2 linked regions of the Candidatus Puniceispirillum marinum IMCC1322 genome follow. Each later gene encodes a partner of the first gene's protein in a complex. Links are inferred from orthologs where the notes say so. Each region holds a gene or a part of one and is shown on either strand. Other genes may lie near its edges.

Region 1 (7,561 bases):
TACATACCTTATTACTGGATACCGGATTATAGGATATCGGGTTGTGGGAACAGTGAGCAGACAGTCTTACCCATGGGTTGGAGATAATATGATACGAATTGCTATTTTTTTGATTTTCTTCATCGGACTGGCGTCAGCCGGATTGATTGCCCTGTCAGGCTGGCAGATTCCGGCACCAACAGTTGTTGTTAATAAGGTTATTCCGAATGAAAATCTTCCGAAATAGTCAGTCTGTCGCGACGATAGGGATGCTGGTTGCGTTGACCTTATCGATGACGTCTTTGGCGTCACTGCAAGCCTTGGCGCAGGATAATAATAGCGCCAGTTCACCCAAGCCGTTAGATCTGATTTCGCTTGGCACCCCATCGACGCTGGCTGGCGATAATGAAAGTGAAGTCATTATTTATGACCCGTCACAAACATTATCAGATGGTGCTGATATGGGGGTTGCGCGTGCACCGTCATTAACTGTTGATGCTGATAGCCGGAATGTCTCAAGCCCTGTGACCGCGCAAGTGGACGAGCAAATGGATGTCATGGTGACGCAAGATACCACCGCCGACACCACAAAAGATGCCCCGCTTGATGCCGAAATTCAGACCTTGGCCGAAATTCAGACCTTGGCCGAAATTCAGACCTTGGAAAGTACCAGCGCTGCCTATGGCAGTGCCAAGCTTGGTCGGCGCAAGATTTCCGATATTGGGCTGGCTGCGATTGGCGTCAGTGATACAGCCCGCCAGAATAGTACCCTCGATAGTTTGATCTGGCGCGGGACACCAGCCAAAAACGCTGCCTTTCTGCTTGAAAATGGGGCTGTCGCCAACCAGTCACCAAGCTTATCGGCTTTGGCCTATGATGTTGTGGCCCGACAGTCAGTGCCGCCAATGGGTGCAAATATGATCGCTGGCGATCTGGTACGTGCGCGTTTGGCATGGCTGGCGCGCGCAGGCCGTTCAGACGATCTGGCCGTGCTTGTCGAACAGCTACCCGATAATGAAAAATGGGCAAGCTGGAAACGCTGGCTTGTCGAACACCATCTTATGAGCCGGCGTGATGATATTGCCTGTGCCACGGTGGCGGCGCAGATTGTGATAACGCTGGATCCATTCTGGCATCAGGCGAAAGTTATCTGTGATGCGGTTCAGGGCGATATGAGTTCGGCGCGCTTTGCCGCTGACGTGCTGGCGGCGACTGGCATGGGTGATCCGACCTTTATGGGTCTGGTTGACGAGTTATTTACTGGGACTGTGTTTGAGGATATCGATCCGACAACGCTGGATACAATTCACATTGTTCTGATGGAGGCTCTGCACCGTCCGATCCCGATTGAAGGGATCGCCATCATGCCACCACAAATGGCACAGACGATCACCTCGCTTCGTTATCTAAGCGATGATGCGCGAATGGTTTCGACCTATGACGGGTTGCAACGGGGTCTTGTGTCGCCGCGCGAAGCGGGTAAATTATGGCGCAGTGCTGGTGATAGTGAAGATAACCCGCAATCAGCTTTGGCCCGTCTTGATAGCGAGGTTAGTGCGCTGACCTCGGCAATGGCATGGCGTGCGCTTGATGTTGATGAAAGCAACGCGGTTTTTGGCTTGATCGTGGCGGCGATGAAACGCGAGATTGCGGCGGGCAATGGCAGTCTGATGTTACCACTTTATGCCGAGCTTGCCATCAATGCGCTTGAAGTGATGCAATCTCAAACCGCAGTCATGACACCGGTTGATGCGGTTTTGGACAATAATGCCACGCTGACATCGCCCGGGGCGAATGACAATGCGAGTATGACTGGTAATGCGGCTGTTACTGTGCCAACCGTAACAATGCCTGATGAAGCCGTGCTGGCTGATATTGATGTTCTGTTGGCCTTGGCTGATCCGGCAACGGTGCCTGCGATACTTGAGGCTAGCAATCCGATAGCCGATCATATTCGTACCTTGCTGACATTGAATGCAGGCGATGTATGGGATGCTGATACAATGCAGATGCTCGATACATGGCATCTGCAACCGCTTTTGCACGCCGCCGGCATAAACGCGCCGGATATATCCTGGTTTGATCTGCTCCAAAGTGGCACACATTCATCTTATAACCGCGAAAAACTATCGCCTGTTCTGTTACGTGCCTGTGGTGAAGCGGCCGCAAAGAAACGGGTTGCCGAAACCATCCTGCTGGCAAGCTGGTTGCTACAATCGACAGATTTCACCAATATTGATCCGGCTGATGCTGGCCTTGTGATCCAGCATTTGCGAGATGTTGGGCAGGATACAGTTGCGATGCGTCTGATGCGTGAAATTGCTAGGGCGCATCTTATGGCGCAATTTGTGGCTGGTGAACAGGATGCAGATGCAGGCTGATCAATATTCCAGACCATAGGGTGTGAAGCATAGGCATCCGGATAATAAGCGGGGTGACTTGTTGGATAAAACCGCATTAATCAATCCTGAAGATAACATTCATATCGAGGGATTTTTGCAGGCGTTATCGGCTGACCGTGCGTCGGCGGCGAATACGCTGGCGGCCTATCGGCGTGATTTGAATGATGTCGCGACTATTATGCAGGGGATTGATAAAACATTACATAATGCAACCGTTGATGATCTGCGACAGGCTATTCACGCTTGGCATCTGCGCCGTTTGTCGGCACGTTCGGTTGCACGGCGGCTTAGTGCCTTGCGGCAGTTCATGGGCTGGCTGGTCGAAGATAATATCCGCATCGATAATCCGATGCGCTGGATCGACAGCCCGTCGGTACCAGCACCAGCGCCCAAAAGCCTGACTGAAGCCGAGGTGATTGCCTTATTGAAAGCGGCAAATGCCCTTGAACCTGAGGCGGCGGCGGTACGGGCGCGAGCTATTCTGGAAATATTTTATGCCACCGGCTTGCGGGTCAGCGAAGTCGTCAAGCTTCAGGTTGCCCAATTCCGGCGGAATCCCGAAAGCCTGCTGGTGACAGGCAAAGGTGGCCGTGAACGTGTGGTGCCGCTGGGGGATGCGGCCAAAACCGCGGTACAATATTGGATCGAGATACGGGATCGCCATGCGGCGGCACTGATGTCGGATTATCTATTTCCAATGGGGGATGGGCCAATGACGCGTCACCAATTTGCCAGCTTGTTGAAATCACTGGCACTGGCTGCCGGAATCAACCCCGATCGGGTTAGTCCGCATGTGCTACGCCATTCCTTTGCAACACATATGCTCAATCGAGGTGCTGATTTGCGAAGTCTGCAAACGCTACTTGGTCATGCTGACATTACAACCACACAGATTTATACGGCGACACGCCCCGACCGGCTTGCTGGTCTGGTGGCTAGCGCACATCCCCTTGCCACAAAGACGCAAGATAGTTAATATATAAACGTACTTTTTAGGATTCATATATGCGACATTTTCTTGATTTTGAAAAACCTATTGCCAGCCTTGAAGGCAAGGTTGAAGAACTCCGCCATATGACGACTGATGGCAACATTAATATCGCTGACGAAATCGGCAAGTTACAAACCCGTATCGAGCGTGAACTCAAGCAGACATACGAAAAGCTGGGTGCCTGGGAAAAGGTGCAGGTTGCACGGCATCCTGAACGCCCGAAAGTGCGTGGTATTGTCGATCAATTATTCGAAGATTTCACGCCGCTTGCTGGTGACCGTAACTATGCCGAAGATCATGCTGTGATTGCAGGTATGGCGCGTTTCCGTGGCCAGTCGGTCATGGTTATGGGTACCGAAAAAGGCAGCACAACCGAAGAACGTATCAAATGTAATTTCGGTATGGTGCGCCCTGAGGGATATCGCAAAGCAACCCGCCTGATGGAACTTGCTGGCCGCTTTGGTTTGCCGGTTCTAAGCTTTATTGATACGGCTGGTGCCTATCCCGGGCGTGGTGCCGAAGAACGGGGTCAGGCCGAAGCGATCGCAACATCGATCCGCTCCTGTATGCGTCTGCCAACCCCAATGGTAGCGGCGATCATCGGCGAGGGTGGTTCTGGTGGTGCCATTGCGCTGGCGGCGGGCAATCGCGTTGTCATGTTTGAACATGCGATCTATTGCCTGATTTCACCCGAAGGGTGTGCGTCGATCCTGTGGCGTAGTGGCGAACATGCAAAGGATGCGGCCGAAGCACTGCGAATTACATCGGATTATATGCAAAAGCTAGGTGTTGTTGATGATGTTGTAACCGAACCGCTTGGCGGTGCGCATCGTGATCAAGTTGCTGCGATTACGGCATTGGGTGACGCGTTCGAAAAACAGCTTAAATCAATGGCTGGGATGAGCAGCAAAGACTTAATCGCTGATCGAGCACAAAAATATATGCAGATGGGCGATAAAGGTCTCGCCTAAGCATTTTTTCGCTGGAATTAAGATAGCTGGACTAGCTAAGCGTGGTCGGCTTTAAGATAGGATGCGTTGTGATCGCGGGGATGGCCTTGCGCGCTGACTCAATCTGGCTTTGATCGATATCGGCGATAATGACATCTTCACCATCCTGTGCCTCGGCGACTATTTCGCCCCATGGTGCCACAATCAAACTGTGACCATAGGTGACGCGGCCATCGGCATGCGTGCCCATCTGCCCGGGTGCCACCACATAACAGCCTGTTTCAATCGCCCGCGCGCGTAACAGAATATGCCAGTGTGCCTTGCCGCTATTCTGGGTAAAGGCGGCGGGCACCATCAACACATCAGCGCCATCACGCGCCAATTGGCGATATAGATGCGGAAAGCGCAGATCATAACAGATCGTCATGCCGATGTTCAGATCATCGACTTGCGCCAAAACCGGCTGATCGCCAGCCTGAAAATAGGCAGATTCTTCATAAACCTGTCCGTCGGCAACATTGGCGTCAAACATATGTATCTTGTCATAGATCGCGGTAATGGCACCGCTTGGATCAATTAAATGCCCACGATTAACCAGATGACTTTGATTAACCAAATGACTTTGATTCATAGGGCTTTTGCCATCGGCTGTCCGCATCAGCATCGACCCGACAAGCAGCCATATTTTATGTGTGGCGGCCTGTGCCTGAAGGCGTTTGAGGCTGGCACTATCGTGGGTATGTTCGGCAAGCTGGAACAAAGCCTCACGATTTGTGGGCAGAAAGCTGGCCGCTTCTGGTAAGCATACCATGTCCGCCTGTTTGGCAACGGCCTGTGCAATCAGCGTTTCGATGACTGGAAAGGTCACATCGGCAGTAGCACCAGCACAATATTGCAAGGCGGCGATACGCATTTTACGACCCAAGCTTGAGCAATTTATCGAGGTGGCCTGCCCGATCGAGGGCAAAAATTTCGTCCGAATCACCTATATGTTCATCATCGACGAAAATCTGTGGTGAGGTGGTGCGGCCTCCGGATCGCTTTGTCATTTCGCCGCGCAAGTCACTGTTCAGCGATACATCGATCTGTTCAAATGGAACATTCTTGGCTTGCAGTAGCCGTAACGCGCGGGCGCAATAGCCACATCCCATCTGTGTATAAATTTCAATTTTGGCCATCTGCTTGTGCCCCTATAATCATAAACAAAACAATGCACGTACGTTGTTTCAGGTTACGCGCGCAATTACCAGACCACATATTGACCCAGCACCAGCCATTTGCAAGGTTTTTGCCGCTTCGAACAAGGTTGCGCCGGTGGTCATGACATCATCGATCAGCATGATTGGGCGATTGGCAAGCGCCGGTTTCTGATGTGCTGGCACGGCAAAGGCACCGCGCACATTATCAATGCGTTGCTGCCGGTTTTTACCTGCCTGACTGGGTGTGTTGCGCTGACGGATCAGCAAAGAGGGCGCAAAATTGTCCGGTGCCATATAGCGCGCCAACTCGGCTGACTGGTTGTAGCGGCGCCGGAAATAGCGGCGTCGTTCTAATGGGATTGGAATCACAAGCTGATTTGGCTCTGATAATTCATCGAAGAACCGCCGCACAAGCCGTGCTAGTAAAGGGGTAAGATGCAGGGCATCAGCATGTTTATAGCGGATGACGAGAGTGCTGGCGATATCATCATAGCGGCAGGCGGCACGGATGCTGGCAAGTGGTGGTGGTGCGACCCAGCATCTGGCGCATCGTGTATCGGGCAAAGCATAGGGAAGTGGACGGCCACAACAACTGCAAAAAGGTGTCGAAATTTGTTCCAGCCGTTGCCAGCAAGCGGCGCATAGACCAGCACCTTCGCAAAATGTCCGACAATGGGGACAGAGATGCGGCAATAATATGTTGGCTAGCTGGTTGAACCAGATATTCAAATACCCAGAATCCATCAAGCCCCCCGTAACTTGTTTTCCTGTAACTTATATTCCCGTCATTAGCCTATAGGATTAATATGAATATCTGGTTAATGCGGCCATCGGTAAAGGTAATAGGGTTGCAGTTCTGGCCGAAGCCATTACATCAAAGGCATGAACCAGCCGATGCCCATCCTGTTCGACAAAGCCAGCCTGCGCCATCATCGTGATCGCGCCGCCGCCAGCTATGCTGATTTTTCCTTTTTAAAAGAGGAAGCGGCGATCCGCGTGATTGACCGGCTTGAACTCGTGCGTCGTGATTTTGATCTATGTCTCGATTTTGGCTGTCATGATGGTGTGCTATCGCGGCATCTTGCCAAGCTGGGAAAAACCGGCACGGTTATTCATGCGGATTTATCGCCAAAATTTGCCAGCAATGCGCTGGCGCATGGAGCAGCGATTGCCTGTGATATAGACAGAGTGCCGTTTAGGCCAAGCAGCTTTGACGCGGTGTTTTCCTGTCTGACGATGCATTGGGTTGATGATCTGCCAGGCGTCATGGCGCAAATGCGCGCGGCGCTTAAACCGGATGGGCTGTTATTGATCAGCATGCTTGGTGGCAACAGCCTGACCGAGTTACGAAGCGCATTGGCCGCGGCAGAAAGTGAAATTGATGGCGGCTTGAGCCCGCGTTGTGCGCCGATGGCGGATATCCGCGATATCGGTGGCTTGCTGGGGCGGGCAGGTCTGGCATTGCCGGTTGCCGATAGTGATCGTCTGACGATCACCTATCCGAACATGTTCCGCTTGATGGCTGATCTGCGCGGGATGGGTGAACAGAATGCCTTGATGGATCGTCTGCGCAGGCCAACCAGCCGTGCTTTATTTATGCGCGCGGCCGAAATTTATCAGGCCGAATATGGTCATGATGATGGCACTATTCCGGCTAGTTTCGAAATCATTACGCTGACCGGCTGGGCACCGCATGAAAGCCAGCAAAAACCAATGCGCCCGGGCAGTGCCACGCATCGATTAGCTGATATGCTAAATAGTGAAGAACAGGATCCAGAGGCCGGGTGATTATAAAAGATCCTGTAACACCGGAATTAACGGGATATCGGCAGGCGGCATCGGATAATCACGAAGCTGGTTTGGCCGCACCCATTTCAGGGCACCCCCTTCGACAGGACGCGGACGCCCATGCCAGCGGCGACACGCAAACAGCATCATCAATAGATGGAAATCATCATAGGCATGGCTGGCAAAGCTGAGCGGGGCCAGACATGATTCGCTGGTGTTGATATCAAGTTCTTCCTGCAATTCACGGATCAG
Region 2 (2,820 bases), 740 kb from region 1 along the record:
TGAAGGTCGGGAAGCGCGGCCACCAGTGCCTGCGCCCCATGTGCATTATGTGCCCCATCCAGCCATATTGATTGGTCTGGCATAAGGGTTGTCAGATCACCTTTGTCCAGCTTCTGTATGCGGCCCGGCCATATGGCATTACCCAGGCCGGCAACAATTTTAACAGGTGCTAATTTGCGGCTTGTCCCAAGCGCATGGATAAGCGCCGTCGCGGCAAGGCTGGCATTATCAACCTGATGTTCACCAGCAAGGCCGGGTGTGGGCAAGGTTACCGCACCGTCATTCAGATCAGTGTTGCTATAGGTAATGGCAATGCGCCCATCTGCGGCCTTATACCCGTTAAAATCAATGCTGGCCGTAAAAAGCTTGGCGCCAATTTCCTCTGCATGCGCGTTCAGTTGCTGTGCAACAACGTTATCTTGTTGCGCACTGAAACAAGGCACGTTATGCCGCATGATACCGGCCTTTTGCGATGCAATGGTTGCCACATCATTGCCCAGAAAATGCTCATGATCACGGGCAATAGGCGTGATTATTGTGGCTAGCGGCCTATCCAGAACATTGGTCGAATCCAGAGTGCCGCCAAGTCCCGTTTCCAATAATAACAAATCTGCTTCACATTGTGAAAAGGCCAGCATCGCGGCGGCTGTGGTCACTTCAAAGAAGGTGACTTCATCAGTACCATTAATATTTTCAACCTCTTCAAGAAGGTCAGCCAATGCGCCATCGCTAATCAATGTCCCGGCTAACCGGATGCGCTCGTTAAACCGGCATAGGTGAGGCGAGCTATAGACATGAACGCGTAACCCGCACCCCTCGGCCATGGCGCGCATATGGGCAATGACGGATCCTTTGCCATTTGTACCTGACACATGAATTGTTGGAGGCAATGCATGATGTGGATTACCTAACCGGTTTAATAGCGCAAAGGTACGATCAAGCCCTAGATCAATAAGCTTGGGATGAAGCGCGGCAAGACGATCAAGCGCATGTTGCGCGCGCATAGCATCATGTGCATCCTCGCCATCAGTTGAGCTGGACGCAAGATCAACAGAATCAATATCGGTCATCAGGCCGCCTTGCTATTTCCCATTAGGAAGCCAAGAATGCGGCCGATATAGGCGCTTTGCTCGCTACGGGCAACGACACTGTCAACCATGCCATGTTCTTGCAGATATTCCGCAGTCTGGAAATCGTCAGGCAGTTTTTCACGCACCGTTTCCTCAATGACGCGGCGTCCGGCAAAACCGATAATGGCACCGGGCTCGGCAATCTGAATGTCACCAAGCATAGCAAAAGAGGCCGTCACACCACCAGTTGTTGGATGCGCCAGCAAAACAATATAGGGCAAATTGGCATCACGCACCTGATCAACGGCAGAAATCGTACGCGGTAACTGCATCAGTGATAACACGCCTTCCTGCATACGGGCACCACCAGTTGATGGCACAGTGATCAATGCGGCTTTGCGTTTTACAGCTTCTTGCGCGGCCAACACAATCCCGTTACCAACCATGCGCCCCATTGATCCACCCATGAAGCGGAAATCAAAGGCAGCCATCACCGTGTCACAGCCCCCGATTTTACCAACACCCACAGCGATAGCATCATCAAGGCCAGTACGGTTACGTGTATCACGCAAACGATCAGCGTATTTCTTTGTATCGCGGAATTTAAGGGGATCATCAACGATTTGCGGTAGGGGGATGATATCGAATTTGCCATCATCAAAAGTCATGGCAAAGCGGCTTTCCGGTGGTAAAGGCGCGTGTGAACCGCAGGTAGAGCAACAATTATAGGCCTGCTCAAATTCGCGATGGAAAATCATCTGCCCGCAGGCTTTACATTTTACCCATAAATTATCGGGTACATCATCTGATTGAACCCATGCCTTGATTTTGGGGAGTACAGAATTTGTAATCCAGTTCATCGCTTACATCCCTTCGTCGTCTGACTACTTACCGCTAACAGCATTTGCAAGTTCCCTCACAAATGCGGCAACTTTACGGACGATATCATCATTACCGCTACCATCTTGCGAAAGATTGCTGGCAATAATATCAACAACGGCTGATCCAACAACCGCACCATCACTCAATTTTGCAACTTCCGCTGCCTGTTTAGCTGTCTTGATACCAAAACCTGTGACAATCGGCAAATCTGTGTGGTTGCTAATCCGCTTATAGGCGGTGTCTATAGAGTCAGCAGCGGCACTTTTGGTGCCTGTTATGCCTGTCACTGATACATAATAGACAAAGCCATTGGCCTCGGCCAGAACCGTTGGCAGACGTTTATCATTCGTCGTTGGTGTTACAAGTCGGATAAAGCTAAGACCAGCCTGTTTTGCGGGAATGCACAACTCTTCATCTTCTTCGGGCGGCAGATCAACCAGAATTAAACCATCTACACCTGCATCGACAGCATCCTTCAAAAAGACATCATTGCCATAAATATAAATAGGATTGTAATAGCCCATCAGAATGATTGGAATGTCAGCATTCTTTGCACGAAACCGTTTGGCCATGGCCAATGTCTTTTGCAAGCTCATACCAGCTTTCAAAGCCCGTAGTGACGCCGCCTGAATGGCCGGACCATCCGCCATCGGATCAGAAAAAGGCATGCCTAACTCGATAAAATCAACGCCCGTATCTGCAAGGGCATGCAATATTTTTTCAGATGTTTCAAGGTCGGGGTCGCCAGCCGTGATAAAGACGCCTAAAACGCCTCGGTCTGCTGACTTTGCTTTGGCAAAAGCTGTCTCGATACGACGTGTCATTATAATTCCTTTGTTCGTATTATGTCTTCGATGCAATGTGTGGT

The links.
Region 2: the proteins of SAR116_RS09835 (region 1) and accD are in contact, whole or in part, in a solved structure (PDB 8UXZ), measured with the Escherichia coli proteins. The link is inferred for Candidatus Puniceispirillum marinum IMCC1322 from one-to-one orthologs.

The regions. Positions count from the first base shown.
Region 1 is NC_014010.1:2,113,727-2,121,287, forward strand. What follows is about bases 2,620-5,364. They hold SAR116_RS09835 (acetyl-CoA carboxylase carboxyltransferase subunit alpha), read left to right. Parts: upstream 2,620-3,386; coding sequence 3,387-4,343; downstream 4,344-5,364. Other genes in these bases: SAR116_RS09830 (tyrosine recombinase), read left to right, coding at 2,620-3,357; SAR116_RS09840 (carbon-nitrogen hydrolase family protein), read right to left, coding at 4,375-5,235; grxC (glutaredoxin 3), read right to left, coding at 5,237-5,364. Also shown: SAR116_RS13750 (hypothetical protein), read left to right, coding at 89-226; SAR116_RS09825 (hypothetical protein), read left to right, coding at 207-2,360; more of SAR116_RS09830, read left to right, coding at 2,422-2,619; more of grxC, read right to left, coding at 5,365-5,500; SAR116_RS09850 (ComF family protein), read right to left, coding at 5,549-6,265; SAR116_RS09855 (methyltransferase domain-containing protein), read left to right, coding at 6,416-7,309; SAR116_RS09860 ((deoxy)nucleoside triphosphate pyrophosphohydrolase), read right to left, coding at 7,310-7,561. UniProt on the Escherichia coli protein: Component of the acetyl coenzyme A carboxylase (ACC) complex. First, biotin carboxylase catalyzes the carboxylation of biotin on its carrier protein (BCCP) and then the CO(2) group is transferred by the carboxyltransferase to acetyl-CoA to form malonyl-CoA.
Region 2 is NC_014010.1:1,376,922-1,379,741, reverse strand. It holds accD (acetyl-CoA carboxylase, carboxyltransferase subunit beta), read right to left. Parts: upstream 1,931-2,820; coding sequence 1,070-1,930; downstream 1-1,069. Other genes in the region: trpA (tryptophan synthase subunit alpha), read right to left, coding at 1,955-2,776; SAR116_RS06420 (bifunctional folylpolyglutamate synthase/dihydrofolate synthase), read right to left, coding at 1-1,070.